Regions from separate parts of the Stenotrophomonas sp. YJH_SMC_17 genome, predicted to be linked through region 3. Evidence: predicted binding sites of a transcription regulator. Region 3 holds the regulator's gene; each other region holds the start of a gene.
What was found. The regulator HrcA, encoded in region 3, represses chaperone genes, less so after heat shock. The targets are predictions, from matches to a motif close to TTNGCACTCNNNNNNNNNGAGTGCNAA.

Region 1 (10,589 bases), on a different contig from region 3:
CGCGGGCGAGCAGGGCCGCAGCTTTGCCGTGGTGGCGGCAGAAGTACGCCTGCTGGCCCAGCGCAGTGCCGAGGCGGCGAAGCAGATCAGGGGATTGATCGAGGATTCGGTGGCGCGGGTCGGCCAGGGTAACCGGCAGGCCGAGCAGGCGGGTACCACCATGGGCGAGATCGTTGGCAGCGTGCAGCAGCTGGCCGAGCTGCTGGCCGGTATCCGCAGTGCATCGCAGGACCAGCATGCTGGCATCGCGCAGGTGAACCAGACCATCGTGCAGATGGAAGCCAGTACCCAGCGCAACGCCAGCCTGGTGGAAGAGGCTGGTGCCTCGACCGCGCAGATGCAGGTGCAGGTGCATGCGCTGGCGGAAGCCGTTGGCGCGTTCCGGCTGCAGCCGGAACAGCGGGCGGCACGCGCAGCGGCCTAGGCGGTGCTGTTCTGTGGGCCGGCGGGGAATCAGCCGAGCGCAGGCTCGGCTCTACATCATCAGGCCCGGGAAACGCTGTAGAGCCGAGCCCATGCTCGGCTCACGCCAATGCGCGCTGGCAGGAATCAATACACGTCGCGGCGGTAGCGGCCGTTCTCCAGCAGTGTTTCCACTGCTTCATCGCCCAGCGCTTCGCGCAGCACCTGGTCCACGCCTTCGGCCATGCCCTGCAGCGAACCGCACACGTGGATGACGGCACCACACTGCATCCAGTCGCGCAGTGCATCGGCCGCCGCACGCAGGCGATCCTGTACATAGCCACCGTCGCCATCGCGCGAGAACGCCAGGTCCACCCGCGCAAGATGACCCTTGGCCTGCCAGGCCTCGATCTCGTCGGCGAACAGGAAATCGTGCGCACGCTGGCGTTCGCCGAACAGCAGCCAGTGTCCTTGCTCGCCGGCGTGTGCGGCTTCGCGCAGCAGGCCGCGCAGGCCGGCGATGCCGGTGCCATTGCCGATCAGCACCATCGGTGCACCCGCAACGCGGTGGAAGCCGGGATTGCGGTGCACGCGGGCGACGATGCTGGCACCGATCGGTGCATGCAGCGACAGCCAGCCCGAACCGAGCCCGGCGCGTCCCGTGTCGTCGTGCACCAGCCGCACCACCAGTTCCACCGCGCCATCCTCGGTGCACGAGGCGATGGAATATTCGCGTCCGGGCAGCATCGGCAGCCCTGCCAGCCACAGGCACGGATCCTGTACCGCCAGCGCAGCATCGGCATCGGGCAGTTCGCGTTCGCTGGCCAGGGCCAGCAGCGTGCGTGCTGCGCCGTCGGCCAGCAGTGGCTGCAGCGGGTCCAGTCCATGTGCCTTCAGCACCGCACTGGCGTGCCGCGCATCGTGGCGGGGCGCGATATGCAGGATGTCGCCCGCCTGCCACCGCACCTCCGCCGGCGCCGCAAGGCGGATGCGCCAGATCGCACCGCCGACGCTGCCCGGGTTGAGGTGGTCGCGGCCGAGCAGGCGCCACTCGTGCATCTGCGTGGCGGGCGGCAGCACGCTGTCATCGGTGGCGATGCCGGTCAAAGCGCCCAGCTGTTGCTGCCACTGGCGCAGCGCCGGTACCGCAGCGGCATCGACATCGATGCGCTCGAACAGTGCACGCGCACCGTTGCCCTGCAGCCAGCCATCGACCTGGCGGCCAAAACCGCAGTAGTGCGGGTACTGGCGGTCACCGAGGGCGAGCAGGCCGAACTGCAGGCCCGACAGATCGGGCGCTTGTGCCAGCAGCCGTCGCGCAGCGCCCCGCGCCGCATCCGGAGGTTCGCCATCGCCAAAGGTGCTCAGCACGAACAAAGCCTGCGTAGTGCGCGCGAGCTGCGTGGCATCGACCCGGGCCAATGGCAGTACCTGCACGGCATGGCCAGCGGCCTGCAGCTGCGCGGCCGCACGCCAGGCCAGCTGTTCGGCCAGCCCGCTCTGGCTGGCATGCACGAGCAGCCAAGGCGCGCGGCCATCATCGGCGGCGGCAGTCGGCAGCGACTGGCGCAGCCCGCGCGCAACGCGCTGGCTGCGGCGACGGTCCAGGTACAGCATCCAGCCAGTGATGAAGAACAGGCTCATGCCCAGGCTGCTGAGCATCACCACCACGCGGCCGGGTGTGCTGAAGTAGCTGCCCGAGTGCAATGCGAACACGCTGGTGGCCAGCTGTGCGCCGGCGCCCTGTCGCGCGTAGGGGCGTGAATCAAGGATCGCTCCGCTGGCCGGATCCAGCTGCAGCAGGTCGTGTGCACGGTCATGGTGGCCGCCACGCTGCGACGGATCACCGGCCATCACCCGCACGTTGAGCGCCTGGCCGGGCTTTTCCGGCAGGCGCAGGTCGATGAAGCCGGTACGCACGCCGGGCAGCGCGTACAAGGTGGTTTCGACGCGGCGCAGGTCCAGCGTCGCGTCGGTGGCCACCTTGTGCTTGGCCGCCGGCGCGACGCCCAGCAGGATGTTGGCGGCGCTGCGGTACCAGTCAAACGACCACCACAGGCCGGTCAGTGCGCTCATCAGGTAGATCAGCAGTACCCAGGTGCCGACCACCGAGTGCAGGCTCCACAGAAACCCGCGGCCGCTGCGTTTCCACTCCACCGCCAACCAGCTGCGCCAGTGCCACCAGCGCCGCGGCCAGCGCAGATACAGACCGGACAGGGTGAAGAACAGCAGGGCGATCGCACAGCTGCCGGTGATCCATTTGCCGCGCTCGCCGGCGGCGAGGTGGCGATGCAGGTCTTCGACGAAATCGAAGAAGGCCTGTCCGCGCAAGGCGCTGAAGCGCTCACCGCTGTAGGGGTCGAAATACACCCAGTGTTCTTTGCCGCCGACGAAACGTGCCACTGACGGTCGCTGTCCGGTGGCATCGATGCGCAGGCGTTGCAGGGGGCGCTCGCTGCCTGCCTGCAGCAGCGGCACCAGTTCCGTGAGCGCCAGCGGATGCTGGCCTTCGGAATGGTGTTCGGCAATTTCGGCGAAGCCGGGGTTGGCGGCACGCAGCAGCTCGTCCTCGAAGGACAGCACGGCGCCGCTGAGGCCCATCACGGCCAGGACAGCACCGGCAGTGATGCCCAGCAGCCAGTGCAGTTGGAACAGGACGTTCTTGAACATCGAAGGAGAGGGGCCCGGACGGCTGCCGCCCGCATCCTGCGCAACAGCAAATGAGAATTAGTCGCGGAATTGTCCGGGGCGCCCTGCCTGCGGTCAAGCAGGGGTATCGGCCGGGCGCCGCCCGGCCGAACCCTCACTTCACCCAGCGTTCGATCTCACCGTGGGCGAACGGCCCCAGCTTCGCCTTGACCATCCGCCCCTGTGCATCGAACAGCACGCTGTAGGGCAGCAGGCCCTGCGCGTTGCCCAGCTGCACGCTCGCGTCGCGCGGGCCCGGTGTCTCGATCACGATCGGGTAATCCACCGGCACCTGCTGCAGGAAACGGCGCACGTCCTCCGGGGTATCCAGCGCCAGGCCCAACACCTGCACACCGTCCTCGGCCTGGACATGTGCGAAACGCGCCAGTTCGGGCATTTCTTCCACGCAGGGTGCGCACCAGCTGGCCCAGACGTTGACCAGCAGCGGGCGGCCGGCGAAGCGCTGGCGCAGGTCCAGCGGTTGGCCCTCGAGGTCGGGCAGTGAAAGTGCCGGCAGCGGGTCACCCACCTGCAGGGCCGGCGCCGCGGGAGCCGCTGCGGACGCATCTGGCGAAGCAGCCGGTACAGCTGGCGCCGGTGCCAGCCGATGCCCAGCCCACAGGCCGAGGCCGGCGGCCAGCACCGCTGTCCACAGCAGCGCTGGCCGTTGCCACTTCATCGTGCGGTGCGCAACAGCGCTTCCTCCACCACCGCCTGGGTCAGCAGGGTCGGCAGCACGGTCGGCGGTGCGCCGGGGCCGTACACCACGTACAACGGCACACCCACCGCCTTGTGCTCTTCCAGGAAGGTGGTGATCTGCGGATCGACGTTGGTGTAGTCACCGCGCATGTACACCGCATTGGTGCGCTTGAGCAGGTCCTTGAACTCCGGGCGCGACAGCACGGCGCGCTCGTTGGCCTTGCAGCTCACGCACCAGTCGGCGGTCATGTTGACGAACACCACGCGGTTGTCGGCGCGCAGGCGGTCAAGCAGTTGCGGCGAGTACTCCACCACGTTGTCGCTGGCCGCCTGTGCGGCGCGTGCCGGCGGTGCCAGCTGGGTCACGCCCCAGGCAGGCACCAGCGCGCCGATCGCCAGCAGCACGCCGAGCAGGGTCACTGCACGGGAGCCGGTCCAGCGGTTGCGCTCGAACAGCCACAGGCCGAAGGCGAGCAGCAGCAGGCCACCCAGCACCAGCGCCATGCCATCCACGCCACGCTGCTTGCCCAGCACCCACAGCAGCCACAGCGCGGTGGCGTACATCGGGAAGGCCAGCACGTGCTTGAGCGTTTCCATCCACGGGCCCGGCTTGGGCAGGCGGCGCGCCAGCGCCGGCACGAAGCCGATCAGCAGGAACGGCAGCGCCAGGCCCAGGCCGAGGAACAGGAAGACGGTCATCGCCTTCAGCGGCGGGGCAATGAAGGCGTAGGCGATCGCGCCACCCATGAACGGGCCGACGCAGGCACTGCCGACCACGCAGGCCAGTGCACCGGTGAAGAAGTCACCGGCCGGGCCGCTGCGGCTGGCCAGCGACTGGCCAAGATTGCCGATGCCGCCGCCGAGGGTGAACACACCGGACAGGCTCAGGCCCACCGCGAACATGATGTAGGCCAGCGCAGCCACCACACCCGGATGCTGCAGCTGGAAGCCGATGCCGACGGCGTTGCCGATTGCGCGCAGGCCGACCATCAAGGCGCCGATCACCGCGAAGGCGACCAGCACGCCCAGCGTGTACCAGAGCGCGTGGCTGCGCGCGCGCTGCGGGCTCTCGCCGCTCTGCGCCAGGCTCAGCACCTTCAGCGACAGGATCGGCAGCACGCACGGCATCAGGTTCAATACCAGGCCACCGGCCAAGGCCAACAACAGCACCCACACGAACGAGCGGTCCGGGTTCGGCGTGGTTGCCGGCGGGCGCGTACGCAGTGCGTTGTCACCCTGCGCATCGGCGGCGAATTCATTACCGCTTCCGGCGCCTGCAACGGCCGGGGTGGTCGCATCCGTATTGGGCACCGTCGGCATCAGGCGCAGGGGGGCGCCGTTGGCGCCTTCGCGTGGCGCCGCAGCCAACGGGCTGATCACCTCGTTACGCGGCGGTGCCTGGTCGGCGCTGGCGCTGACCTTGCCGGCGGGGATCGACAGCTTCACCCGGCGGGTCATCGGCGGGTAGCAGATGCCATCGGTCTGGCAGCCCTGGAAGGTCACCAGCAGGGTGCCGTCAACCGCGTCGGCAGCGGAACGACGCAGCGGCAGTGGTACTTCCACCTGGTTGAAGTAGACCGAGACATCACCGAAGTGTTCATCACGATGCGACTGCGCAGCCGGCCAGCGCGGCGTGCCGGCCTGCACGCCGGTGCTGCCTTCCAGCTTCAGCGAGGTGCGGTCGCGATACAGGTAGTAGCCCGGCGCCGGGCTGAAGCGCAGCAGCAGGGTGTTGCCGTCGCTGGCGATGGCATCGAAGCCGAATGCCTGCTCGGACGGAAGCGGCAGCGCCTGGCTGTTGCTGGCGGCACCCGGCAGGCGCAGCCCGCCGCTGTTGCCGGCACCGGCCAGCGGGTTGTTGAACGGGCTGGTGGCGCCGGCACGCGTGGCCGGAGCCGCGGCCTGGGCACCGCCACCGGGCAGGGTGACCTGAACCACGCGCTTCTGCGGTGGATAGCAGACACCGGCATCGGCGCAGCCCTGGTAACGCACTTCCAGGCTGATGGTGCCGGCGGCGTCGGTCGGCGTGCCGGGCAGGGTGGCCTGCAGGCGTTCGCGATAGGTTTCGACTTCGCCGAAGAAATCATCGTGGTGCCTGTCACCCTTGGGCATCTGCAGCGCGCCGGCATTGAACGCCGGATCGGCCTTGACGCTGGTGCGGTGGCGATACAGGTAGTAGCCGGGTGCGATCGTGAACTGCAGTTGCACCTGGCCGCGCTCGGGGGCAGTGGCGGTCAGCGCGAACGCCTGGTCCACCGGCAGCAGGTCCTTCTCATCCAGCGCGGACGCTGGCAGCGAGAACCACAACAGAGCGCACAGGGCGGCGCCACGCGCAAACAGAGTCTTCAATCAGCTTCCTCCCGGGTCTGTGCCCGGATCCAATCCAGATACGCCGGCAGGCCGGCCCGGGTTTCGACCGCGATGCACTCCGGGAGTTCATACGGATGCAGTTCGACGATCCGGGCAATCGCGTCATCGACGCGGCTTGCGGTGGTCTTCACCAGCAGCTGCAGCTCGGCGTCGGTGGTCACCTCGCCCTGCCAGCGATAGGTCGACTGTGCGCCCTCCAGGCGGGTCACGCACGCGGCCAGGCGCTCGCCGACCAGTGCGTGCGCGATGCGCTCGGCACTGGCCCGGTCCGGGCAGGTGGTCAACAGCAGCAGGACGGGATCGACGGTCGACATGGCCGTCGAGTATAGGGCCGCCGCCGGGTCAGGACCCGGCGGCGGCAGTGGACCGCTGCGTTGCGCGGTCAGTTGGCCAGCTGGCAGGTCGCCGGCCTGGCCGAGGTGAACAGGCCCGGGGTCGCCCACTCGGGGTGGTCGATGAACGGATTGCGGTTGCCCTGGAAGCTGTAGATCACGTCATTGCGCGCACGTTCGGCGTCATCCGGCGGGTCGGACAGGTGCCAGTCGATCAGCGTGGACAGCAGGCCCATATAGGCCGGCGAGCTGCTGGTCTTGACGATCTTGCTGCGGTCGTCGGTCAGCTCCAGGTCCGGCTCGGACTGGCCGGTGGCCGCATCCTTGCCGCCTTCATAGCGGATGGCCATGTACATCACCGCACGCGCCATGTCGCCCTTGCGCTTGCCCCACACCTCGAACGTGCCGGTGTTGCCGTCCGGCGTGCGCACCCAGTTGGAATTGCCCGGATAGCCACCGCTGCCGCCGCCCTGGCCGTTGTTGGCTTCGGTGGCGCGCTCGCCGCAGCTGGCGTCGCACTTGGCGAACGGCTTGTTGCCACGGTCGGCATTCCACTGTGCATCGGTCAGGTACAGCATGTGGGTGTCGGTGTACGGCGCGTACGGCAGGCCCTTGTCGCCGGTGGTGCTGGCGAAGCCCAGCGAGTTCGGCCAGGTGTGTTCGCGGTTGTACTTCAGGCCACTGCCGCTGCCGGCGCGATCGGTGACCTTGGCATAGCTGCGGTTGCGATACGCGTCGAGGATGCGGTTCGGGTTGTTAGGGTCCTCGTCGGCAATCTCCAGGATGGTCCAGGTGCTGGTGCCCGAGCCGCTGTACGGATAGGCGGTGTGGCCCTTGATGGTGGCGTGCAGCGAGCAGCGCAGCTGGCTGGGGCTGGAGGTGTTCACCTTCGAGTAGTAGCCGGCCGGCACGCCCGGGTTGCCCGGGTCCGGATTGCCGCCGGTGCTGGCCACGGTGAAGGCGATGCGGCTGTCGGCGGCCGGATGCGCGCCCTGCAGGTCGGTGATGCGCGCGGCGCGGATGTCGAAGCGGCAGGCCTCACCGGCCACCAGCGCGGTGTTGGTGGACAGCTTCACGCTGCGCCCGCTGGCCGGGAAGGTCAGCGGCACGCTGCCGGAAGTGCCGCAGCTCAGCGCGAACGCGCCGCTGGCCAGGTTCACGGTTTCGCTGAACACCACTTCCAGATCGGCGGCGGCCGGGAAGGTGCTGCTGCCCTGCGCCGGGGTGGTGGTGGACACCGAAGGTGGCGTGTTCGGGCCCGGGGTGCCGCCGCCGATGAAGGTCTGGCCGTTGTTGCAGCTGCCGAAGGTCTGCCTGGCCGATTCGGCCCAGGTGAAGTGGGCGTACTGGCTGCCGCTGCCGGTCAGCTGCAACGAGGTACCTGGCGCCGTGCTGTTGGTCTCGGCCACCGGGATGTTCTGGCTGGTCATGCCGGCGGCAGGGCCACCGGAGGCGGTGATGGCGCCCTCGTAGCTGAGGAACTGGACCACCTTGCCGCTGGCATCGACCAGGGCGATGCCGTCGTTCGGACCGTTCTGGATGCCGTTGGTCGGGTAATTGACCACGGCGATGGTGGCGCTGCCGCAGCCGGCGGCGCTGCCGGCCGGAACCGGGTTGTTGGCGTAGACCGTGGCGGCCGACGGAGTGCTGCCGTTGTACAGGTACAGGCGGTAGCCGGACAGATCCTCACCGGCGGTGGCGACGACCTCGATCGCTTCGCCGACGTCACCGGCGGCGGTGCTGTCGTCGTAGTGCAGTTCGTTGATGAAGACCTCGGCCTGGGCCGGCGCGGCGGCCAGCGCCAGCAGGCAGGCGGCGGCAAGCGGGGACAGCAATCGCATCGACAACTCCTTGTGATTGGGAATGCGCGGCCGAGCCTAAGGCCGATCCGATGACACTTTGTCGTAAATGAACGTCAGATATCTGACAGTGGGACATCTATCACTAAATGGCCCCCCTTCCCCCTTGGCTTGCCGCACTGCATCCCTATACAGCCGTCCACCCAGGGAGGGAGGTTTCCTGGCCCGGAGAAAAATTTCGGGATCAGCCCTTGAAAGGCCTGTGGAGGTCTCCATCTCTGTCGTGCTCCCGACTTGTCGGGCTTTTTCACGCGCGTTGCTGGCACTCGCCTGGTGCGACTGCTAACATCGCCGGACTTTTTTAGACCAATCAATAACTTAAGAGGTCTCTCATGAGCATCAAGCCGCTGCACGACCGCGTTGTGGTCAAGCCGATCGAAGCCGACGAAATCTCCGCCGGTGGCATCGTCATTCCGGATTCGGCCAAGGAAAAGTCCACCAAGGGTGAAGTCGTGGCCGTCGGCCCGGGCAAGCCGCTGGACAACGGCAGCGTGCGCGCTCCGTCGCTGAAGGTTGGCGACAAGGTCATCTACGGCCAGTACGCCGGCAGCTCGTACAAGAGCGAAGGCGTCGAGTACAAGGTCCTGCGCGAAGACGACGTGCTCGCCGTCATCGGCTGAGCCTCGGCGCGACCTGCTTTTCTGTAAGACATCCCTTTTCGTCGCCGGGCCCGGCCCGGCGCAAACATCGAGGTAATCGCAATGGCTGCCAAGGATATTCGTTTCGGTGAAGACGCCCGTTCGCGCATGGTGCGCGGCGTCAACGTTCTCGCCAATGCCGTCAAGGCCACCCTGGGCCCGAAGGGCCGCAACGTCGTGCTGGAAAAGAGCTTCGGCGCGCCGACCATCACCAAGGACGGCGTCTCCGTCGCCAAGGAAATCGAACTGGCTGACAAGTTCGAGAACATGGGTGCGCAGATGGTGAAGGAAGTTGCTTCCCGCACCAACGACGACGCGGGCGACGGCACCACCACCGCCACCGTGCTGGCCCAGGCCCTGATCCGCGAAGGCGCCAAGGCTGTGGCCGCCGGCATGAACCCGATGGACCTCAAGCGCGGTATCGACAAGGCCGTTTCGGCCGCCGTGGCCGAGCTGAAGAACATCTCCAAGCCGACCGCCGACGACAAGGCGATCGCCCAGGTCGGTACCATCTCGGCCAACTCGGACGAGTCGATCGGCCAGATCATCGCTGACGCGATGAAGGAAGTCGGCAAGGAAGGCGTCATCACCGTTGAAGAAGGCTCGGGCCTGGACAACGAGCTGGACGTGGTCAAGGGCATGCAGTTCGACCGCGGCTACCTGTCGCCTTACTTCATCAACAACCAGCAGTCGCAGACCGCTGACCTGGATGACCCGTTCATCCTGCTGCACGACAAGAAGATCTCCAACGTCCGCGACCTGCTGCCGGTGCTGGAAGGCGTCGCCAAGGCCGGCAAGCCGCTGCTGATCGTGGCCGAGGAAGTTGAAGGCGAAGCGCTGGCCACCCTGGTCGTCAACACCATCCGTGGCATCGTCAAGGTCGTGGCCGTCAAGGCGCCGGGCTTCGGCGACCGTCGCAAGGCGATGCTGGAAGACATGGCCGTGCTGACCGGCGGCACCGTGATCTCCGAAGAAGTCGGCCTGTCGCTCGAGAAGGCCACCATCAAGGACCTGGGCCGCGCCAAGAAGGTGCAGGTCTCCAAGGAGAACACCACCATCATCGACGGCGTCGGCGACAAGGCCAACGTTGATGCACGCGTGGCGCAGATCAAGACCCAGATCCAGGACACCTCCTCGGATTACGACCGCGAGAAGCTGCAGGAACGCGTGGCCAAGCTGGCCGGCGGTGTTGCCGTGATCAAGGTCGGCGCCTCGACCGAAATCGAAATGAAGGAAAAGAAGGATCGCGTCGACGACGCCCTGCACGCCACCCGTGCGGCCGTTGAAGAAGGCGTGGTTCCGGGCGGCGGCGTTGCGCTGGTCCGCGCGATCACCGCGCTGGCCGGCCTGAAGGGCGCCAACGAAGACCAGAACCACGGCATCCAGATCGCCCTGCGTGCGATGGAAGCCCCGCTGCGCGAGATCGTTGCCAACGCCGGTGACGAGCCGTCGGTCATCATCAACAAGGTCAAGGAAGGCACCGGCAGCTTCGGCTACAACGCCGCCACCGGCGAGTTCGGCGACATGCTGCAGTTCGGCATCCTGGACCCGACCAAGGTGACCCGTTCGGCGCTGCAGAACGCAGCCTCGATCGCTGGCCT
Region 2 (10,589 bases), on a different contig from region 3:
GTACCTGGGCGCGTGGTATGGCCTGGGTGCCGGTGCGGTGGCGCTGGCCCTGATCGGCGCCGCCGGTGCCGCGCTGCGCGTGCCGCTGGCCGAACTCTCGCGCAGCTATGGCAGCCCGTTCGTGCTGCACGGCCTGGACCTGCTGCATGGCGGCCTGGTCCTGCTCGGCACGCTGCTGCTGGGCTGGCTGGGTGCGTGGCTGGTGACCGGCCACTTCCTGCGCCAGACACGCCCGACCGACACCTGAGACCGGCATGCAACCGCAAGCGCTGAAGCACCTTGAAGGGCCCGCGACGCGGGTGATGGTGGTCGATGGCTCGAAGCTGGTGCGCAAGCTGATCGCCGACGTGCTGAAGCGCGACCTGCCCGGCGTGGACGTGATCGGCTGCGACAGCATCGAGGACGCGCAGCAAGCGCTGGCGCAGGGCCCGGTGGACCTGGTGACCACCTCACTGACGCTGCGTGATGGCGACGGCCTGGCGCTGGCGCGGATGGTCCGCGAAGCCGCTGGCCAGGCCTATGTGCCGGTGATCGTGGTGTCCGGCGACGCCCAGCAGCACCTGGAGCAGCGCCGCTTCACCGAGTACGTCACCGACTATTTCGACAAATCGCTCGGCCATGAAGCGCTGGCGACCTTCATCCGCGGCTACGTGCAGCCGCAGACCATTCCCGGCGCCACCATCCTCTACATCGAGGACAGCCGCGTGGTGGCCGAAGCGACCAAGCGCATGCTGGAACGCCAGCAGTTGAACGTGCTGCACGTGGTCAGCGCCGAAGAGGCGTTCACCCTGCTCACTGCCGAGTCGCTAGGCCGCAGCCGCCACCGCATCGACCTGGTGCTGACCGACGTCACCCTGAAGGGCGAACTGAGCGGCCGCGATGTGGTGCAGCGCGTGCGCGTGGACTTTGGCTACGGCAAGCGCCGCCTGCCGGTGCTGGTGATGACCGGCGACGGCAACCCGCACAACCAGACCGGGCTGCTGCAGTCCGGTGCCAACGACCTGGTGCTCAAGCCGATCGAAGAACGGCTGCTGGTCACCAAGGTGCTGTTCCAGCTGCGGCTGGCCCGATTGAACGATGGACCCCTGATTCGATGATGGATGAAGTAGCCGACACCCCGACGATCCAGCTGGAACCGAGCTGGAAGCAGCATGTCGGCGATTACCTGCTGCAGCCGCAGATGCGCGAGCTTTCCAGCTTCCTGCGCCAGCGCAAGGCCGCTGGTGCGGCAGTGTTCCCGCCTGGCCCGCAGATCTTTGCTGCGTTCGACGCCACGCCGTTCGAGCAGGTAAAGGTGGTCATCCTCGGCCAGGACCCGTACCACGGCCGAGGCCAGGCCCATGGCCTGAGCTTCTCGGTGCCGCCGGGCGTACCGGTCCCGCCGTCGCTGCTGAACATCTACAAGGAGATCGAGAGCGATCTCGGCCTCCCGCGCCCGGACCACGGCTGCCTGATCCCGTGGGCGCAGCGCGGCGTGCTGCTGCTCAACGCCGTGTTGACGGTGGAAGAGGGCAAGGCCGGCGCGCACCAGGGCCGTGGCTGGGAAGGCTTCACCGATCACGTGGTGGACGTGCTCAACCGCGAACGCGAAGGCCTGGTGTTCATGCTCTGGGGCGCCTATGCACAGCAGAAGGGCAAGGTGATCGACACCCGGCGCCATCGCGTGCTGAAGTCGCCGCACCCGTCGCCGCTGTCGGCCCACCGTGGCTTCCTTGGGTGCCGGCATTTCTCGATGGCCAACGAGTACCTGCAGCGCCGCGGGCAGGCCCCGATCGACTGGTCGCTTCCGCCGCGCTCGGCGCTCTGAGCACGGGCGGGGGCCAAGCCTGAACACCGGGCAACGTTTCTGGTCCTGAATGGGCCTTCTGGACGGCCCGTTCAGCTCCGCTTGACCGGAATCGGCCGTTTATGGTGGGTAATTGGTTGAATTCCAAGGGATTGTGAATCCCGAAAAGCGTGCTCGCCACTGTCATCAAATCGCGCTACGGTAGGGCTCTGTTTGGGACCAGTGTTGCATCAATAGGATGCTGGAACTTTTTCCTCCTTTAGCAGTCCAAATCCCGGACTGCTAAGATGGGTGCCTATGAGCCAGAACACCTCTACTGCCCTTGTGGCAAACAATCTCCCGATTCCCAGTGCGCTCGGTTCGCTGGACGCCTACATCGGTGCCGTGCACCAGATCCCGGTGCTGTCGGTCGATGACGAACAGGACCTGGCCCGTCGTTTCCGCGACGGTGACGATCTGGACGCCGCACGTGAGCTGGTGCATTCGCACCTGCGCTTCGTGGTGCACGTGGCCCGCGGTTACAACGGCTACGGCCTTGCGCTGGGCGACCTGATCCAGGAAGGCAACATCGGCCTGATGAAGGCGGTCAAGCGCTTCGACCCCGACATGGGCGTGCGTCTGGTGTCCTTCGCCGTGCATTGGATCCGTGCCGAAATGCACGAGTTCATCCTGAAGAACTGGCGCATCGTCAAGGTCGCTACCACCAAGGCGCAGCGCAAGCTGTTCTTCAACCTGCGCAAGTCGAAGACGCGCCTGGGCTGGATGAACGCGGCTGAAGTCAGCGCGGTGGCCAAGGACCTGAACGTGTCCGAGCGCGAGGTCATGGAAATGGAATCGCGCCTGTCCGGTCGCGATATCGGTTTCGATGCGCCCACCGACGAGGACAACGAACATGCGCCGCCGTCGCCGGCCGCGTTCCTGGTTGCCAACGACGAAGACCCGTCGATGGCCTATGAGCGTGCCGACAGCGAAGACAACCAGATGCAGCTGCTGCGCGAAGGCCTGGCCGAGCTGGATGCCCGTTCGCGCGACATCATCCGCCGCCGCTGGCTGGATGCCGACAGCAAGGTGACGCTGCAGGAACTGGCCGACGAATACGGCGTGTCGGCCGAGCGTATCCGCCAGGTGGAAGCGAACGCGCTGAAGAAGATGAAGGCGCTGTTCACCGCGTAAGGCGGGGTGGCGTTGAAGCAGAGAAAAGGCCCGGCACTGCCGGGCCTTTTTCGTTTGGTTGGGTTCATCCACGCATGGCGTGGGTCTAAGGTAGAGCCGCGCCATGCGTGGATGCCGGGCACTGATACTGCGTCATGGCATCGGCTTTCCCGTCGTTTGCATCAGAGCCCAGACCGGGATAGAGGCGTGCTGCCGGAAGTCGATCGTGTTGAAGGTCGCCAGACCCGCCAGCACCTGCAGTTCCCGGCTGAGCGCCGAGCGCTGAATGGCCAGAGTAGGGGTGGCAAAGCGCGCGTAGCCGCCGCGGTTCCAGTCGTACACATGGATGCCGCGCGAAGCCATGGCCACACCGTCATCGTCCCGGGGAACCTTCATGTGCGTGATGGCCCTGCCAACCACCGGCAGCTCCATCAACATCATTTCGATATCGAAGATGTCCACCGCCGCTTGACTCAGAAGCGCGGCAGGGATGTCTCCCTCGCCTGCGGTGACGAATGCCGCCACGGCGCCGGTCTGGTCCACGCCCAGCCAGACGCAATCAAAGCCATCCGGATATTCCTGATGTTGGCGCATTCTGCTTCCTCCCGTCCCTGAAGCCGCGACACTTCTAAACCTGATCGACCGGAAGGGTCTGGGCGCTGTTCTTTAGAGCAAAGGCCCGGCATTGCCGGGCCTTCTCGTCGGTGGAACTCACCCAGAGCCACGCCACGCGTGGCTGCACCCCACACCTCACCCCTCGCGTGCGATCGCGCGCCAACCGATGTCGTTGCGGTGGAACTCGTTGGCCCAGGTCACCTTGGCCACGCCGGCATAGGCATTGGCCTGTGCGTCGCGCACGCTGTCGCCCAGTGCCGCCACGCACAGCACGCGGCCGCCGGCGCTGAGCACTTGGCCCTGCGCGTCCAGCGCGGTGCCGGCATGGAACACCTTGGCGCTGGCCGGCACATCGGCCAGGCCGGAAATCACGTCACCGGTGATCGGCGATTCCGGGTACGGCTTGGCGGCCAGCACCACGCCAAGCGACGGGCGCGGGTCCCACTGCGCCTCCACCTGGTCCAGGCGACCGTCGATGGCCGCCTCCACCAGGTCGACCAGGTCGGACTGCAGGCGCAGCATCACCGGCTGGGTTTCCGGGTCGCCGAAGCGCACGTTGAATTCGATCACCTTCGGCGCGCCGCTGGCGTCGATCATCAGGCCGGCATAGAGGAAGCCGGTGAAGGGAATCCCGTCGGCGATCATGCCCTGCACGGTCGGGTTCACCACTTCGCGCATCACGCGGACATGCACCTCCGGGGTGACCACCGGGGCCGGCGAGTACGCGCCCATGCCGCCGGTGTTCGGGCCGGTGTCGCCGTCGCCGACGCGCTTGTGGTCCTGCGAGGTTGCCATCGGCAGCGCATGCACGCCGTCCACCATCGAAATGAAGCTGGCTTCCTCGCCATCGAGGAACTCTTCGATCACCACGCGCGCACCGGCGTCTCCGAAGGCATTGCCCGACAGCATGTCACGCACGGCGTCCTCGGCTTCGGCCAGGGTCATCGCCACGATCACGCCCTTGCCGGCGGCCAGGCCATCGGCCTTGACCACGATGGGGGCACCCTTCTCGCGGATGTAGGCCAGCGCCGCGTCCACGTCGGTGTGCACGGCATAGAACGCGGTGGGGATGTTGTGGCGGGCCAGGAAGTCCTTGGCGTAGGCCTTGCTGCCTTCCAGCTGCGCGGCGGCGGCGGTCGGCCCGAAGATGCGCAGGCCGGCGGCGCGGAAGCGGTCGACCACGCCGGCCACCAGCGGCACTTCCGGGCCGACCACGGTCAGCGCCACGCCTTCGGCCTGGGCCAGCGCCAGCAGGCCGTCGATGTCGGTCACCTTCACCGCCACGTTGCGGCACTTGTCTTCGTTGGCGGTGCCGGCATTGCCGGGCGCCACGATCACTTCGGTGACACGGGAGGACTGGGCCAGCTTCCATGCCAGGGCGTGTTCGCGGCCGCCAGAGCCGATGACAAGTACGTTCATCACGAGATTCCAGATTGCGTGGGAAGGGAAGGGCGATGTCCCCGGCGGCGCGCGTGGTTCACTCGCAGCCTTCGCGTTGCAGCGCGTCGGGGAAGGAATAGGTCCAGGTCTTCGGGTCCAGCGTGAAGCGGTGCGTACGGCGCACGTTGCTGCCGCCACAGCTGCTGCCCGTTTCCTCGATCAGCAGCGGCCAGGTGCGCGCGCTGCGGTTGCTGTCGTCCATGCGCAGTTCGAAGTCGACGTCGAACATGCGGGTGCGGCAGTCTTCGGCCTGCTCGGCGTCGTCGCAGTCGTAGGCCGCGGTGTTGTCGATGTGGCTGCGCACGCTGCCGGCATCCACCAGACCGTTCGGGCCGGGCAGGATGAAGCTCTGCGTCTGCAGCGAATAGCCCTGGCCGTACCAGCCGCTGACGTTGCGGAAGCCGTAGAAATCGCTGCCGAAGCGCAGGATCTCGACGCTGCCCGGACGGCCGCTGCTGCCATAGGTGCCGCCGGTCAGCTCGGCCGCCACGTCGAAGCCATCGCCGGCCGGGCGCAGCACGTAGTAGTCGATGGTGCCCGCGTCGGCATGGCCAGCGTCGACCACTTCGCCGCACACCGCCAGCAGCTGCTGCCAGCTGTCACCGCTGACCACGGGTTGCTCGGCACAGACCGCCCAGTCAACCGGGCGGGTGTCGCCGCCCTGCGCCCAGTTGCCGCGCCAGCCGTCGGACAGCTGCGCGTCCTCGCCGTAATGCGCGGTCAGGAAAGCCTGCAGTCGCGCGGTGCGGCTGACATGCCCGGCCGCTGCGGTGCTGGTTGCGGCCGGCGCCTCTGCCTGCAGGGCAGCGGCGGGTGCCGGTTCGGCGGCCGGCTTGCAGCCGGCCAGCAGGGCCGCGCCCATCAGGGCGGGCAGAACGAGGGGCTTGATCGAAACTGCGGACATCCGTGTCGCTCCAGGATCAGTGGCGGAAGTGGCGAACGCCGGTGAACACCATGGCCAGGCCATGTTCGTCGGCGGCGGCGATCACTTCGGCATCGCGCATCGAACCGCCCGGCTGGATGACGGCCTTGATGCCGGCGGCCGCTGCGGCGTCGATGCCATCGCGGAACGGGAAGAACGCATCGGAGGCCATCACCGAACCTTCCACCACCAGGTTCGCGTCGGCCGCCTTGATGCCGGCGATGCGCGCGGAGTAGACGCGGCTCATCTGGCCGGCGCCGACGCCGATCGTGCGGTTGTCCCTGGCGTAGACGATCGCGTTGGACTTCACGAACTTGGCCACGTTCCAGGCGAACAGCAGGTCGGTGAACTGCTTGTCGGTCGGCGCCAGCTTGCTGACCACCTTCAGTTCGTCGCGGGTCATGCCGCGGTTGTCCGAGGACTGCAGCAGCAGGCCCGAGCCCACGCGCTTGCTGTCGAAGTTGTTCAGGCCATCACCGTGCGGGATGCGCAGCACGCGCACGTTGGCCTTCTTCTGTGCGTACTCCAGCGCGGCCGGCTCGTAGTCCGGGGCGATCAGCACTTCCACGAACTGGCGGTCCAGGATGACCTTGGCGGTGGCGGCGTCCAGCGGCGTGTTGAAGGCGATGATGCCGCCGAAGGCGCTGGTCGGGTCGGTGGCGTAGGCCAGCTCGTAGGCATCGCCGTTGCCGGCACCGACGGCCACGCCGCACGGATTGGCATGCTTGACGATCACGCAGGCCGGCGCGTCGAACTGGCGCACGCATTCCCACGCCGCATCGGCGTCGGCCAGGTTGTTGTAGCTCAGCTCCTTGCCCTGCAGCTGCTGGAAGGTGGCCAGCGTGCCCGGCACCGGGTACAGGTCGCGGTAGAAGGCGCCGCTCTGGTGCGGGTTCTCGCCGTAGCGCAGGTCCATCACCTTCACGAAGGTGGAGTTCATCTGCGCCGGGTACTCGGCGCGGGCCGGCACGGCGGCGTCGGTGGCGGTCACCGCCGACAGGTAGTTGCTGATCGCGGCATCGTACTGGGCAACGCGATTGAACGCGGCCACCGAGAACGCGAAGCGGGTGGCAGCCGTCAGCTGGCCATCGTGGGCGTCCAGCGAGGCCAGCAGTTCGGCGTACTGCGACGGGTCGGTGGCCACCGCCACGCGGGCGAAGTTCTTGGCCGCCGAGCGCAGCATGGCCGGGCCGCCGATGTCGATGTTCTCCACCGCATCGGCCAGGGTGCAGTCGGCCTTGGCGGTGACCGATTCGAACGGGTACAGGTTCAGCACCAGCAGGTCGATGGCGCCGATGCCATGCTCGGCCATCACCGCATCATCCAGGCCCGAACGGCCCAGCAGGCCACCGTGCACCATCGGGTGCAGGGTCTTGACCCGGCCATCCATCATTTCCGGGAAGCCGGTGACCTCGGCCACGTCCTTCACGGCCAGGCCCGCATCGCGGATCGCCTTGGCAGTGCCGCCGGTGGACAGCAGCTCCACGCCGCGTGCTGCCAGCGCAGTGGCCAGCTCGACCAGACCGGTCTTGTCGGAAACGGAGAGGAGGGCCCGGCGGACGGGCAACAGATCAGCAGTCATGGGACAGAATCGGCAGCGGAGCGGGGCCGATATTGTAGGCGGTGGGGGCCGGTGGCGGGCGCCGCGGGGCGAAATCGGCCGAGGGCAGGGGCCGGTGGCCGCCTTCGGCACAGCCCGGTCGGCTGCAGGCGGCACGCAATCCGATGGGGCGACAGCGCCCTGATCGGGTAGGCTGTGCCCGGACTGCCAAGGATCAGCAGGTACAGATCGTGTCGATCTATGCATTGAAAGGACGTTTCCAGGACCTGTTGCGCCCGGCCGTAGGTGGCCTGTATCGCATGGGCATCACCGCCAATACGGTGACCGTGGCCGCTGCCGTGGTCTCGCTGCTGGTGGCCGCAGCCGTGGGGTGCTGTGCGCCTGCCCGGCCGCTGCTGTACCTGCTGCTGCCGCTGTGGATGCTGCTGCGCATGGGGCTCAACGCTGTGGACGGCATGCTGGCCCGCGAATTCGGCCAGCAATCGCGGCTGGGCGCCTATCTGAACGAAGTGTGCGATGTGATCGCCGATGCGGCGCTGTACCTGAGCCTGCTCAGCGTACCGGGCGTGCGCCCGGAGACGCTGTGGCTGCTGGCCTGGACCGCGGCGCTGAGCGAGTACGCCGGCGTGCTGGGGCTGATGGTCGGTGCCAGCCGCCGCTACGACGGCCCGATGGGCAAGAGCGACCGCGCCTTCGTGATCGGTGTGCTGGGCCTGTTGCTGGCCTTCGGCTGGGTCGGCGCGCTGACGGTCAGCGGCGTGGCCGCAGCCATGGCAGCGTTGTGCGTGCTGACGATGATCAATCGCGTACGGCGCGGGCTGAAGGAATCCGCGGCGACGCCGCAGCGATAGACACACCAAGACAACACGCCACATCAGTCAGGAGATTGCATGCGTCAGGCGCAGGAACGGGAATTCCACAGCTTCGACCAGGTACCGCTGTTCTACCGGTACTGGGCGGGCACCACTGCAACCCCGGCCACCAGGGCCATCGTGCTGCTGCATCGCGGCCATGAACATTCCGGCCGGGTCACCCACCTGGTCGATGAGCTGGACCTGCCCGACACCGCCTTCTTCGCCTGGGATGCGCGCGGCAATGGCCGGTCGCCGGGCGCGCGAGGCGATGCACCGGGCTTCCCGGCGCTGGTACGCGACCTGGACAGCTTCATCGCCCACATCGGCGCGGCGCATGGCATCGCGGTGGAAGATATCGTGGTGATCGCGCAGAGCGTGGGGGCGGTGGTCGCCGCGACCTGGGTGCATGACTACGCGCCGCGCCTGCGCGCGCTGGTGATGGCTTCGCCGGCGTTCAAGGTGAAGCTGTACGTACCGTTCGCGCGGCCGGGCCTGGCATTGATGCAGAAGCTGCGCGGCAACTTCTTCGTCAACAGTTACGTCAAGCCGCAGTGGCTGACCCACGATCCGGCGCGGGTGGAAAGCTACCGCACCGATCCGCTGATCACCCGGCCGATCTCGGTGCGCGTGTTGCTGGGCCTGTACGAAGCGGCAGATCGCATTGTCGCCGATGCGCAGGCGATCAGCGTGCCGGTGCAGCTGCTGGTGTCCGGTTCGGATTTCGTGGTGCACCGTGGCCCGCAGGATCGCTTCTACGAACGCCTGTCGAGTCCGATCAAGGAGCGCGTGCACCTGCCGGGCTTCTTCCACGACACGCTGGGTGAGCGCGACCGCGCACCGGCACTGGCGCGTATCCGCAGCTTCATCCAGGCGCGCTTCGCCGAACCGCTGCACGAGCTGTCGCGTCGTGACGCACATCGGCATGGGCCGACCTTCGAGGAATCGGAGATCCTGGCCTGGCCACCGGAGCGCAACAGCCTCGCCGACCTGCGCTGGCGCGTGGTGCGCGGCGGCCTGCGCGTCGGCGGCACGTTGTCCGAAGGCATCGCACTGGGCCTGCAGACCGGTTTCGATTCGGGCAGCACGCTGGACTACATCTACCGTGACGAAGCACGCGGCAAGGGCCCGCTGGGCCGCATGGTCGACCGCAACTATCTCGATGCGATCGGCTGGCGTGGCATCCGCATCCGTGGCCAGCACCTGCAGGAACTGCTGCGCGATGCCGCCCAGCGCCTGCGCGGGCAGGGCACGCCGGTGCGCGTGCTGGACGTGGCGGCCGGCCATGGCCGCTATGTGCTGGAAGCGCTGGGCCAGGGCCAACAGCGCGCCGACCGCATCGTGCTGCGTGATTTCAGCGATCTGAACGTGACCCAGGGCCAGGGCTTGATCGAGCGCCTCGGTGCGGCCGACATCGCACGCTTCGAGCAGGGCGATGCGTTCGATCCGGCGCAACTGGCGGCGGTGGACCCGGCGCCGACGCTGGCGGTGGTATCGGGCCTGTACGAACTGTTCCCCGACAACGATGCCGTGCTGCGCTCGCTGAAGGGTATTGCCGCAACGGTGCCGGTGGGCGGCTACCTGGCCTACACCGGCCAGCCCTGGCACCCCCAGCTGGAATTCATCGCGCGCGCGCTGACCAGCCACCGCGGCGGCGCCGCGTGGGTGATGCGCCGCCGTACCCAGCAGGAGATGGATGAGCTGGTGCGCCTGGCTGGGTTCGAGAAGGTGGCGCAGCGTATCGATGACTTCGGCATCTTCACCGTGTCGCTGGCGCGCCGGACCGCGTGATGGCGACGCTCGCCGCCACCCCGCTGGCCGCGGAAGGGCGCCCCTGGCGGCGCGCCCTGCTGTGGCTGGCCCTGCTGGGCCCCTTCTTCTTCGCCAGCTATGGCTTTGCCAACTGGATGGCCGGTCGCCATGCCGAACTGCCGGTGATGGCGTTCGCCTGGGAGACCCGCATTCCGTTCGTGCCGTGGACGATCGTGCCCTACTGGTCGATCGACCTGTTCTACGCGGTCTCCTTCTTCCTGTGCAGGCAACGGTTGGAGCTGGACCGGCATGCGCTGCGGCTGTTCAGTGCACAGCTGATCGCCGTGAGCTGCTTCCTGCTGTGGCCGCTGCGCTTCAGCTTCGAGCGGCCGGAGATCGGCGGCGTGTTCGGTTGGCTGTTCGATGTGCTGCTGGGCTTCGACAAGCCGTTCAACCAGGCGCCATCGCTGCACATCGTGCTGCTGATCGTGCTGTGGGTGAAGTTCGCGC
Region 3 (10,589 bases):
AGCGGCTGCGTGCCATAAGCATTGCTCAGTCGGATGCGCAGGCGTGTGCCGCCCAGGCTGATGCGCGCGGTCTGGCGGAAAGTCTGGTCGTGCAGCGACGCCGGTATCAGGGGCGGGAACAGGAAATCCGCGCCCCAGACCGGTTGCGGGCTGGCCTGCCAGCTGGCGACCCAAGGCGGGGCCGGGGCGGCGCTGGCGGCGCCGGACAGGACGATCAATGCGGGGACGGCGAGCTGGCTGAAGCGGTTCATCGGGCAATCCTGGGTGGAGGGAAGGCCATGGTGATTCCGCCCTCATCTGTGAACTAGACTGCGCACGGATAATCATCTGTGAACTGGATTCATCACCATGGCGCGCTCCGACATCAACCGATCCGGCGAACTGGAAGTGTTCGTGCGGGTGATCGAGACCGGTGGCTTTTCCGCGGCCGCCCGCACGCTGGACATGACCCCCTCGGCGGTCAGCAAGCTGGTGGCACGGCTGGAGCAACGGCTGGGCACCCGCCTGCTGCAGCGTTCCACCCGCCAGCTGCAGCTGACTCCGGAGGGCTGCGCGTTCTACGAGCGCGGCCTGCGCGTGCTGGCCGATCTGGACGAGGCCGAGCGCTGCGCCAGTGCCCATGCCGAGCCGCGCGGACGCCTGCGGGTCAACTCCAATGTGCCGTTCGGCCAGCATTTCCTGTTGCCGCTGCTGCCGGCGTTCCTGCAGCGCAACCCGCAGGTGGGCGTGGACCTGACCCTCAACGACGAGGTGATCGACCTGCTGGAGCAGCGCACCGACGTGGCGGTGCGGGCTGGCCCGCTCAAAAGCTCCAGCCTGGTGGCGCGGCGGCTGGGCGCGACGCGGATGATGATCGTGGCCGCGCCGGCCTATGCGCAGCGGCATGGCCTGCCGGCCACCGTGGAAGCGTTGCAGTCGCACAACCGGCTGGACATTGGCCATGCGCGGGCGATGCAGGGGTGGCCGCTGCTGCAGGACGGTCGCGAACGGATGCTGCTGCCCAGCGGCAATGCCCGTGCCAGCAACGGCGATGCACTGCGCCAGCTGGTGCTGGGTGGGCTGGGCATGGCACGGCTGGCAGCGTTCCAGGTGCAGGCCGACATCGCCGCCGGACGCCTGCTGCCGGTGCTGGAGGAAGCCAATCCCGGTGACCTGGAAGAGGTGCACGCGGTGTTTCTGGGGCAGGGCGGCTACCTGCCGCTGCGGGTGCGCGCGTTCCTGGATTACCTGGTGGAAACGGTGGACCTGGCGCGGCCCTTGGGGTGAGAGCGCCGGCGGACAGAAGCCGAGCATGGGCTCGGCTCTACATGTCGGTTTCGTTCGGGATGTTCCTGTAGAGCCGAGCCCATGCTCGGCCCGGTCGGCGTTACACCTGCAGCAGCTTGCGCGCAGCGGCGCGCGCCTCCTTGCTCACTTCCACGCCACCGAGCATGCGCGCCAGCTCTTCCTCGCGCGCCTTGCTGTCCAGCTTCTCCACGGCGCTCTGGGTCATGCCTTCCACCGGCGCCTTGCTGACCCGGTAGTGCGCGTGGCCCTTGGAGGCGACCTGCGGCAGGTGGGTCACGCACAGTACCTGGCGCTTCTCGCCGAGGGCGCGCAGCTTCTGGCCGACGATGTCGGCCACGGCGCCACCGATGCCGGAATCAACTTCGTCGAACACCATGGTCGGCACCGCATCCAGGTCCAGCGCAGCCACTTCGATGGCCAGCGAGATACGCGATAGTTCACCGCCCGAGGCGACCTTGCGCAGGGCGCGCGGCGGCTGCCCGGCGTTGGCGGCGACCAGGAATTCCACGCGCTCGGCACCCTGCGGATCGGGCTTGCCGGCATCCTGCGGCTCCAGCTCGATCAGGAACTGGCCACCGCCCATGCCGAGCTCGGCGATGATCCCGGTGGTGGTGGCCGACAGCTCGGCAGCGGCATTGCGGCGGCTGGCGGTCAGTGCCTCGGCCTGCACGCGCCAGGCCGCGGCGGCCTTGTCGATCTCGCCGGCCAGGCGCTGCAGGCGCTCGTCGGCGCCGCGCAGCTGTTCCACTTCGGCATGCATGCGCTCGCGCTGCGCGCCCAGCTCGTCCATCGGCACGCGATGCTTGCGCGCCAGGTCGTGCAGGCGGCCGAGACGGCGTTCGTTCTCTTCGAACTGCTCCGGGTCTGCGTCGAGGTCGTCGTGCACCCGGTCGAGCAGCGACAGGGCTTCGTGCAGCTGGATCGACGCGTTCTCGATCAGGCCATCCACCTCGCCCAGGCGCGGGTCGTGTTCGATCAGGCGTGACAGTTCGTGGCGTACCTGCTGCAGCAGGTCCAGTGCGGAGCTGCCGTCGTCGCCGTTGAGCTGGTTGCTGGCCGCCTGGCAGGCGCTCAGCAGGGCGCTGGCGTGGGCCTGGCGGCGGTGGCTGGCGCCGAGCGCGGCGATCGACTCCGGCTCCAGGTCTTCACGGTCCAGCTCGCGCAGCTGGTGCTCCAGGAAGCCGATCCGGTCACTGACGTCACCCTGTTGCGACAGCGCCAGCGATTCATCGACCAGTGCCTGCCAGGCCGCGGCGGCCCGGCGCACCTGGCGGCGTTCGTTTTCGTTGCGTGCATAGGCGTCGAGCAGGGCCAGCTGCGACGGGCGCGTCAGCAGGGCCTGCTGTTCGTGCTGCCCGTGGATCTCCACCAGCAGCGAGGCCAGGTCGCCCAGCTGCGCCAGGGTCACCGGGCGGCCATTGATCCAGGCCCGCGAACCGCCATCGGCGCGGATCACGCGGCGCAGCTGGCACTGTTCCTCATCGTCCAGTTCGTTGTCGGCCAGCCACTGGCGCGCGGCCTGCAGCTGCTCCAGCGCGAACTCGGCGGAAAGCTCGGCACGGGCGGCGCCATGGCGGACTACGCCGCTGTCGGCGCGCAGGCCGGACAGGAAGCCCAGCGCGTCGACCATCAGCGACTTGCCGGCGCCGGTCTCGCCTGAAACGACGGTCATGCCGGGCCCGAACTCCAGTTCGGTGGCGCGGACGACGGCGAAATCCTTGATCGAAAGATGTCTGAGCATGGGTAAGGGGGTATCAGCAGCCGCGCAACGCTAGCACGCGGGCGAGGGAGGTCCAATGACTTGCCAAGGTGATGCGCCGCCATTATCTAGTGTCCGTGTCTCACAGGTTGATTCCATGCACGGTTCTCCCGACCAGCTTGCCCCGCGTGCGCGCCATCTGCTGCGCACGCTGATCGCGCGTTACATCCAGGACGGTGAGCCGGTCGGCTCGCAGACGCTGGCGCGCGTGGCCGGGCTGGAGGTCAGCCCGGCCACCATCCGCAACATCCTCGGCGACCTGGAGGACCTGGGCCTGCTGGCCTCGCCGCACACCTCGGCCGGGCGCGTCCCGACCGCGCATGGCTACCGGGTGTTCGTCGACAGCCTGCTGCAGATGCAGCCGCCGGGCGAGGGCGAGTTGGCCCGGTTGCGCCAGGAGCTGGCCGGCGGCGGCAGCACCCAGGCCCTGCTCGGCAGCGCTTCGGAGCTGTTGTCGGCGATGAGCCACTTCGTCGGCGTGGTCAGCGCACCGCGGCGCGAGCAGTTCGCCTTCCGCCAGATCGATTTCGTGGCGCTGGACGGGCGCCGCGTGCTGGCGATCCTGGTGTTTGCCGACAACGAGGTGCAGAACCGGGTCATCGAGACCCGCCAGGAGTTCGCGCCGGGCCAGCTGGAGCAGGTGGCCAACTACCTCAATGCCCATTTCGCCGGCCTGCCGATGGCCGAGATCCGCACCCGCCTGCTGCTGGAGCTGCGCGACGCCCGTTCCGAGCTGGAACAGCTGCTGGCGCACAGCATCGAGCTGGCCGAGCAGGCCCTGCAGCCGGCGGCCGACGACATGCTGGTGGCCGGGCAGACCCGGCTGATGGGGGTGCAGGACCTGTCCGACCTGGAGCGCCTGCGCGAGCTGTTCGAGCTGTTCTCCAGCAAGCGCGAGATCCTGCAGCTGCTGGAGCGGACCATCCAGGCGCCGGGCGTGCGCATCTTCATCGGCGAGGAAACCGGGATGATGCCGCTGCAGGGCGTCTCGCTGGTCACTGCGCCGTACACGGCCAACGGCCAGGTGCTGGGCGTGCTGGGCGTGATCGGCCCCAAGCGGATGGCCTACGACCGCATGATCCCGCTGGTCCAGGCCACCGCCGATGTGCTCGGCGCGGCCTTTTCACCGACCGGACGCACGCCGGGAACATCCGACGCTTGAAACGCAGCATCCCGCCCACACTAGGGTGGTTGGAGGCGGAGAGTGACCGCCAGGGACCCAGACATGAACCACGAACAGCCAGATATCGAATCCCAGCAGAGTGCCGCCGATGCGGCTGCCACCGCCGGCGCCAGCGACGAAATCGAGCGCCTGCGCGCCGAAATCGAACAGGTCAAGGCCGATGCGCTGCGTGAGCGCGCCGACCTGGACAACCAGCGCAAGCGCGTTGCCCGTGACATCGAGCAGGCCCGCAAGTTCGCCAACGAGAAGCTGCTGGGCGAGCTGCTGCCGGTGTTCGACAGCCTGGATGCCGGCCTGAAAGCCGCCGGCGACGACCCGCACCCGCTGCGCGAAGGCCTGGAGCTGACCTACAAGCAGCTGCTGAAGGTCGCCGCCGACAACGGCCTGGTGCTGCTGGACCCGATCGGCCAGCCGTTCAACCCGGAACACCACCAGGCCATCAGCCAGGTGCCGACCCCCGGCGCTGCCCCGGGCAGCGTGGTGACCGTGTTCCAGAAGGGCTACCTGCTCAACGAGCGCCTGCTGCGGCCGGCGCTGGTGGTGGTGGCCGCCGATTGATCCCGCAGGGCCGGGCGGCGGGAATGACCCGTCACCCGGCCCGACGCTGAACGCGGCGGACGACCGGAAACACAGCGTTCGGGAGATGGCTTGAATGTTCCACGAGCCTCCCCCACATCGTATTCATCCACCGGCCGAACGGCCGGACTGACCCCAACAAGCATCCTCAGGAGTCTCCCCCATGGGCAAGATCATTGGTATCGACCTCGGCACCACCAACTCGTGCGTGGCGATCATGGACGGCGGCAAGGCCCGCGTCATCGAGAATTCGGAAGGCGATCGCACCACCCCGTCGATCGTCGCCTACACCAAGGACGGCGAAGTCCTGGTCGGTGCCTCGGCCAAGCGCCAGGCCGTGACCAACCCGAAGAACACCTTCTACGCGGTGAAGCGCCTGATCGGCCGCAAGTTCACCGACGCCGAAGTGCAGAAGGACATCGCGCACGTCCCGTACAGCATCCTGGCCCATGACAATGGCGACGCCTGGGTGGCCACCAGCGACGGCAAGAAGATGGCCCCGCAGGAAATCTCGGCCAAGGTGCTGGAAAAGATGAAGAAGACCGCCGAGGACTTCCTCGGTGAGAAGGTCACCGAAGCGGTCATCACCGTGCCGGCCTACTTCAACGACAGCCAGCGCCAGGCGACCAAGGACGCCGGCCGCATCGCCGGCCTGGACGTCAAGCGCATCATCAACGAGCCGACCGCGGCCGCGCTGGCCTATGGCCTGGACAAGGGCGACAACAAGGATCGCAAGATCGTGGTGTACGACCTGGGCGGCGGCACCTTCGACGTCTCGGTGATCGAGATCGCCAACGTCGACGGTGAGAAGCAGTTCGAAGTGCTGGCCACCAACGGCGACACCTTCCTGGGTGGCGAGGACTTCGACAACCGCGTCATCGAGTACCTGGTTGAAGAATTCAACAAGGACCAGGGCATCGACCTGCGCAAGGATCCGCTGGCCCTGCAGCGCCTCAAGGATGCTGCCGAGCGCGCCAAGATCGAGCTGTCCAGCGCCCAGCAGACCGAAGTGAACCTGCCGTACGTCACTGCCGACGCGTCGGGTCCGAAGCACCTGAACATCAAGCTGACCCGCGCCAAGCTGGAAGCGCTGGTGGACGACCTGATCAAGAAGTCGATCGAGCCGTGCCGCGTCGCCCTGAACGATGCCGGCCTGCGTTCGAGCGACATCAGCGAAGTGATCCTGGTCGGCGGCCAGACCCGCATGCCGAAGGTGCAGCAGGCGGTGACCGAGTTCTTCGGCAAGGAACCGCGCAAGGACGTCAACCCGGACGAAGCCGTGGCACTGGGTGCGGCGATCCAGGGCGGCGTGCTGGGCGGCGACGTCAAGGACGTGCTGCTGCTGGACGTGACCCCGCTGTCGCTGGGTATCGAAACCATGGGTGGCGTGTTCACCAAGATCATCGAGAAGAACACCACCATCCCGACCAAGGCCTCGCAGGTGTTCTCCACCGCCGAGGACAACCAGTCGGCCGTGACCGTGCACGTGCTGCAGGGTGAGCGCGAACAGGCCCGCTTCAACAAGTCGCTGGCCAAGTTCGACCTGTCCGGCATCGAGCCGGCCCCGCGTGGCCTGCCGCAGGTGGAAGTGTCCTTCGACATCGACGCCAACGGCATCCTGCACGTGTCGGCCAAGGACAAGAAGACCAACAAGGAACAGAAGGTCGAGATCAAGGCCGGTTCGGGTCTGTCCGAGGAAGAGATCGCACGCATGGTCGCCGACGCGGAAGCCAACCGCGAAGAAGACAAGAAGTTCCAGGAACTGGTGCAGGCCCGCAACCAGGCCGATGCCCTGATCCACGGCACCCGCAGCGCCATCACCGAGCACGGCAGCAAGGTCGGCGGCGATGTCATCGGCAAGGTCGAGGCGGCACTGGCCGACCTGGAAACCGCGATGAAGGGCGACGACAAGGCACAGATCGAAGCGAAGTCGAAGGTGCTGGAAGAAGCCGGCCAGGCGCTGTTCGCCGCTGCTTCGGCTGACCAGGGTGGTGCCCCGGGTGGCGACGCCGGCAACGCAGGCAAGGCGGCGGATGACGTGGTGGACGCCGAGTTCACCGAAGTCAAGGACGACAAGAAGTCCTGATCCGGACCGACACGGGGCGCTGCCTGCCAGCGTCCCGTTGTCGTACCAGGGTCCTGACCGCCGCCCGGCGTGTCGGGGCGCCCGACGCAAGAGCGGACCTGGTTCCGCTCTTCCGCTTTGACGAATCCCGACTTTCCGGAAACTGATTCACCTTATGAGCAAGCGCGACTACTACGAAGTGCTGGGCGTTGCCCGCACCGCCAGCGACGAAGAACTGAAGAAGGCCTACCGTCGCTGCGCGATGAAGTTCCACCCGGACCGCAACCCGGGTGATGCGGCGGCCGAAGCCTCCTTCAAGGAGTGCAAGGAAGCCTACGAAGTGCTGTCCGACGGCAACAAGCGCCGCATGTATGACAGCCACGGCCACGCCGCGTTCGAGCATGGCATGGGCGGTGGTGGCGGTCCGGGCGGTCCGGACATGAACGATATCTTCGGCGATATCTTCGGCAACATCTTTGGCGGCGGTGGCGGTGGTCCGCGCCAGGCCCGTCGCGGTGCCGACATCGGCTACGTGATGGAGCTGGACCTGGAAGAGGCCGTGCGCGGCGTCGAGCGCCGGATCGAGATCCCGACCCTGGCCGAATGCGGCGACTGCGATGGCAGTGGCTCCGAAGACGGCAAGGTCGAGACCTGCAATGTGTGCCATGGCCGCGGCCAGGTGCGCATCCAGCGCGGCATCTTCGCCATGCAGCAGGCCTGCCACAACTGCGGCGGCCGCGGCCAGATCATCGCCAAGCCCTGCAAGACCTGCCACGGCAACGGCCGTGTCGAGGAAGACAAGGTGCTGTCGGTGAAGGTGCCGGCCGGCGTCGACACCGGCGACCGCATCCGCCTGCAGGGCGAGGGCGAGGCCGGCCCGGCCGGTACGCCGCCGGGTGATCTGTACGTGGAAGTGCGCGTGCGCGAGCATGCCATCTTCCAGCGCGATGGCGATGATCTGCACTGCGAAGTGCCGATCCGTATCTCGCAGGCGGCGCTTGGCGACACCGTGCGCGTGGCCACCCTCGGTGGCGAAGCGGAGATCCGCATCCCGGCCGAGACCCAGACCGGCAAGCTGTTCCGCCTGCGCGGCAAGGGCGTGCGTTCGGTGCGCAGCCGCAGCGAAGGCGACCTGTACTGCCGCGTGGTGGTGGAGACGCCGGTAAACCTCACCAACGAGCAGCGCAAGCTGCTGGAACAGTTCGAAGCCACCTTCGTCGGCGAGGAAGCGCGCAAGCATTCGCCGAAATCGGCCACTTTCATCGACGGCGTGAAGGGCTTCTGGGACCGGATGACGTCCTGAGTTTTTCGACGGAAGCGATGAACGATAGCGCCGGGCCATGCCCGGCGTTGTCGTTTGTGGTGCAGTGGATTCACGCCTTGCGTGGATGCCGTTCAAAGGATCATCGGAAAAACGCCGCCGGCGTCTGCCCCAGCTGCCGTTTGAACATGCTGGTGAACGCGCTCGGGCTGTCGTAGCCCATCGCCAGCGCCACATCGATGACCTTGTCGCCGACCGCCAGTCGCTCCAAGGCGGCCAGAAGCCGCGCCTGCTGCCGCCACTGCCCGAAGGTCATGCCCAGTTCGCCGGCGAAATGCCGCTGGATGGTTTTCACGTCCACCTCCAGCGCCTGCGCCCAGTCGAGCAGCGTGGCGTCGTCACCCGGATGCTTCTGCAGGTGTTGGCAGATCCGCTGCAGGCGCGGGTCGCTTGGCGCAGGCAGGTGCAGTGGCAATACGTCCATGCGATGCAGTTCGTCCAACAGCAGGCGCACCACGCGGCCATCGCGGCTGTCCTCGATGTGCTCGCCCTTGATCAGGGTGGCTGCCTGCAGCAGTTCGCGCAGCAGCGGTGCCACCTGCACCGCGAAGGGCTCGGCCGGCAGTTGCGGCGCGAACGACGGATCGATGTACAGGCTGCGCATGTGCACGGCGGCAATGCAGTCCACCGCGTGCACCATGCCGGCCGGCATCCAGATCGCGCGGGTGGAGGGCACGACCCAGCGACCGACTTCCGAGCGCACCACCATCAGCCCGGAGATGGCGTAGACCAGCTGGTGGCGCTGGTGCTTGTGGCCTGCGATGTGGGTGCCGGCAGGGTATTGGGTCACGCGGTAGGTGACCGGGCGGTGCAGCGGCACATCGCGCCACGGTGCGGCCGGGTCGACGTCGCCGGCAATGTCCTTTTTGCGATAGGCCATGACCCGAACGCGGCAGAAGGGAAGAGAGCGCAACCGTAGCATGCGTGGCTCGCCCCCAACCTGACCTGCGTCCATGTCTGCCTTGGTTTCCCCCGCAACACCCTCACGCCCGGTGGCTCCCGGCGTGCTGGCCGCCATTTCCACCTCGCATGTGGTCAACGACATGATGCAGTCGCTGATCCTGGCCATCTATCCGGTGATCAAGGGCGGCTTCAACCTCAGCTTCACCCAGATCGGCCTGATCACGCTGACCTACCAGCTGACCGCCTCGATCTTCCAGCCATTGGTCGGCGCGGCCACCGACCGCCGCCCGGCGCCGTACTCGCTGCCGATCGGCATGGCCTCGACCCTGTGCGGCATGCTGCTGCTCGGCTTCGCACCGAACTACGCGGTGGTGCTGATGGCCGCAGCGTTGGTCGGTATTGGTTCGGCCATCTTCCACCCGGAAGCTTCGCGCATCGCGCGGCTGGCCTCTGGGGGGCGCCATGGCTTCGCGCAGTCGGTGTTCCAGGTCGGCGGCAACTTCGGTACCGCGCTCGGCCCGCTGATCGCTGCGGCGGTGATCGTGCCGTATGGCCAGCATGCCGCGTCGTGGTTTGCCGGCGCCGCACTGATCGGCATCGCGCTGCTGACCTATGTTGGCCGCTGGTACGCGCTGCACCTGGGCGCCCCGCGTCCGGCCAGCACCGCGTCAATGGCCCCGCGCCACCCGTCGCGCACCGTGGCCAAGGTGCTGGCGATCCTGCTGGTGCTGATCTTCAGCAAGTACTTCTACATGGCCAGCATCGGAAGCTACTTCACCTTCTACCTGATCCATCACTTCGGCATTCCGGTGGCGCAGGCCCAGCTGCACCTGTTCGCGTTCCTGGTCGCATCCGCTGCCGGTGGCTTCCTGGGGGGGCCGCTGGGTGACCGCATCGGGCGCAAGCCGATCATCTGGACTTCAATCCTGGGCGTGGCGCCGTTCGCACTGATGCTGCCGCATGCGGATCTGTTCTGGACCACGGTGCTGGCGGTGCTGATCGGCTTCGTGCTTTCGTCGGCGTTCTCGGCGATCGTGGTCTATGCGCAGGAGATGATGCCGCACCGCATTGGCATGGTGTCGGGGCTGTTCTTCGGTTTTGCATTCGGGATGGGCGGACTGGGGGCGGCGGTGCTCGGCCTGCTGGCGGACAAGACCAGCATCGAATACGTCTACCAGCTGACCGCGTTCCTGCCGTTGCTCGGCATCGTGGCGGCGTGGCTGCCGCCGTCGCGGCCTGCTGTTCACTGAGGGAGGGTGGGTTTGCAGGGCTTGCAGCCCTGCACCTGCTGAATCAACGTCACCGTCAAAAGCCCACATTCCGTGGGATGGCGGGGTGGGCCCGGTTGCGGGGGACGCTGCAAGTACGTCCCTGTAGGCTTGGCAGCGGCATCCATGCCGCTGACACCCCGCACTCCGACACCGCCCCGCCATCTCATGGAATGCCGCTCTGGCTTTGGCTTTTGCCGTTGCATTGAGCAGGTGCAGGGCTGCAA

Region 1: the regulator HrcA is predicted to act here: its motif matches at 8,610-8,636, upstream of AC5P8Z_RS10915 (co-chaperone GroES).
Region 2: the regulator HrcA is predicted to act here: its motif matches at 2,046-2,072, upstream of rpoH (RNA polymerase sigma factor RpoH).

What each region holds. Positions count from the first base shown of each region.
Region 1 is NZ_JCAFUU010000003.1:252,412-263,000, forward strand. It holds gene AC5P8Z_RS10885 (methyl-accepting chemotaxis protein) at 1-424, shown strand, start outside; gene AC5P8Z_RS10890 (PepSY domain-containing protein) at 550-3,072, opposite strand; gene AC5P8Z_RS10895 (TlpA family protein disulfide reductase) at 3,206-3,769, opposite strand; gene AC5P8Z_RS10900 (protein-disulfide reductase DsbD family protein) at 3,766-6,138, opposite strand; gene cutA (divalent-cation tolerance protein CutA) at 6,135-6,473, opposite strand; gene AC5P8Z_RS10910 (endonuclease) at 6,542-8,332, opposite strand; gene AC5P8Z_RS10915 (co-chaperone GroES) at 8,683-8,970, shown strand; gene groL (chaperonin GroEL) at 9,052-10,589, shown strand, end outside.
Region 2 is NZ_JCAFUU010000003.1:216,338-226,926, forward strand. It holds gene ftsX (permease-like cell division protein FtsX) at 1-247, shown strand, start outside; gene AC5P8Z_RS10695 (response regulator) at 255-1,097, shown strand; gene ung (uracil-DNA glycosylase) at 1,094-1,807, shown strand; gene rpoH (RNA polymerase sigma factor RpoH) at 2,084-2,959, shown strand; gene AC5P8Z_RS10710 (hypothetical protein) at 3,092-3,532, opposite strand; gene purD (phosphoribosylamine--glycine ligase) at 3,689-4,972, opposite strand; gene AC5P8Z_RS10720 (hypothetical protein) at 5,031-5,897, opposite strand; gene purH (bifunctional phosphoribosylaminoimidazolecarboxamide formyltransferase/IMP cyclohydrolase) at 5,914-7,497, opposite strand; gene AC5P8Z_RS10730 (CDP-alcohol phosphatidyltransferase family protein) at 7,707-8,327, shown strand; gene AC5P8Z_RS10735 (bifunctional alpha/beta hydrolase/class I SAM-dependent methyltransferase) at 8,367-10,118, shown strand; gene AC5P8Z_RS10740 (phosphatase PAP2/dual specificity phosphatase family protein) at 10,118-10,589, shown strand, end outside.
Region 3 is NZ_JCAFUU010000001.1:220,265-230,853, reverse strand. It holds gene AC5P8Z_RS00975 (SGNH/GDSL hydrolase family protein) at 1-251, opposite strand, end outside; gene AC5P8Z_RS00970 (LysR family transcriptional regulator) at 349-1,266, shown strand; gene recN (DNA repair protein RecN) at 1,367-3,028, opposite strand; gene hrcA (heat-inducible transcriptional repressor HrcA) at 3,144-4,208, shown strand; gene grpE (nucleotide exchange factor GrpE) at 4,272-4,787, shown strand; gene dnaK (molecular chaperone DnaK) at 4,969-6,891, shown strand; gene dnaJ (molecular chaperone DnaJ) at 7,046-8,173, shown strand; gene AC5P8Z_RS00940 (AraC family transcriptional regulator) at 8,274-9,071, opposite strand; gene AC5P8Z_RS00935 (MFS transporter) at 9,145-10,344, shown strand.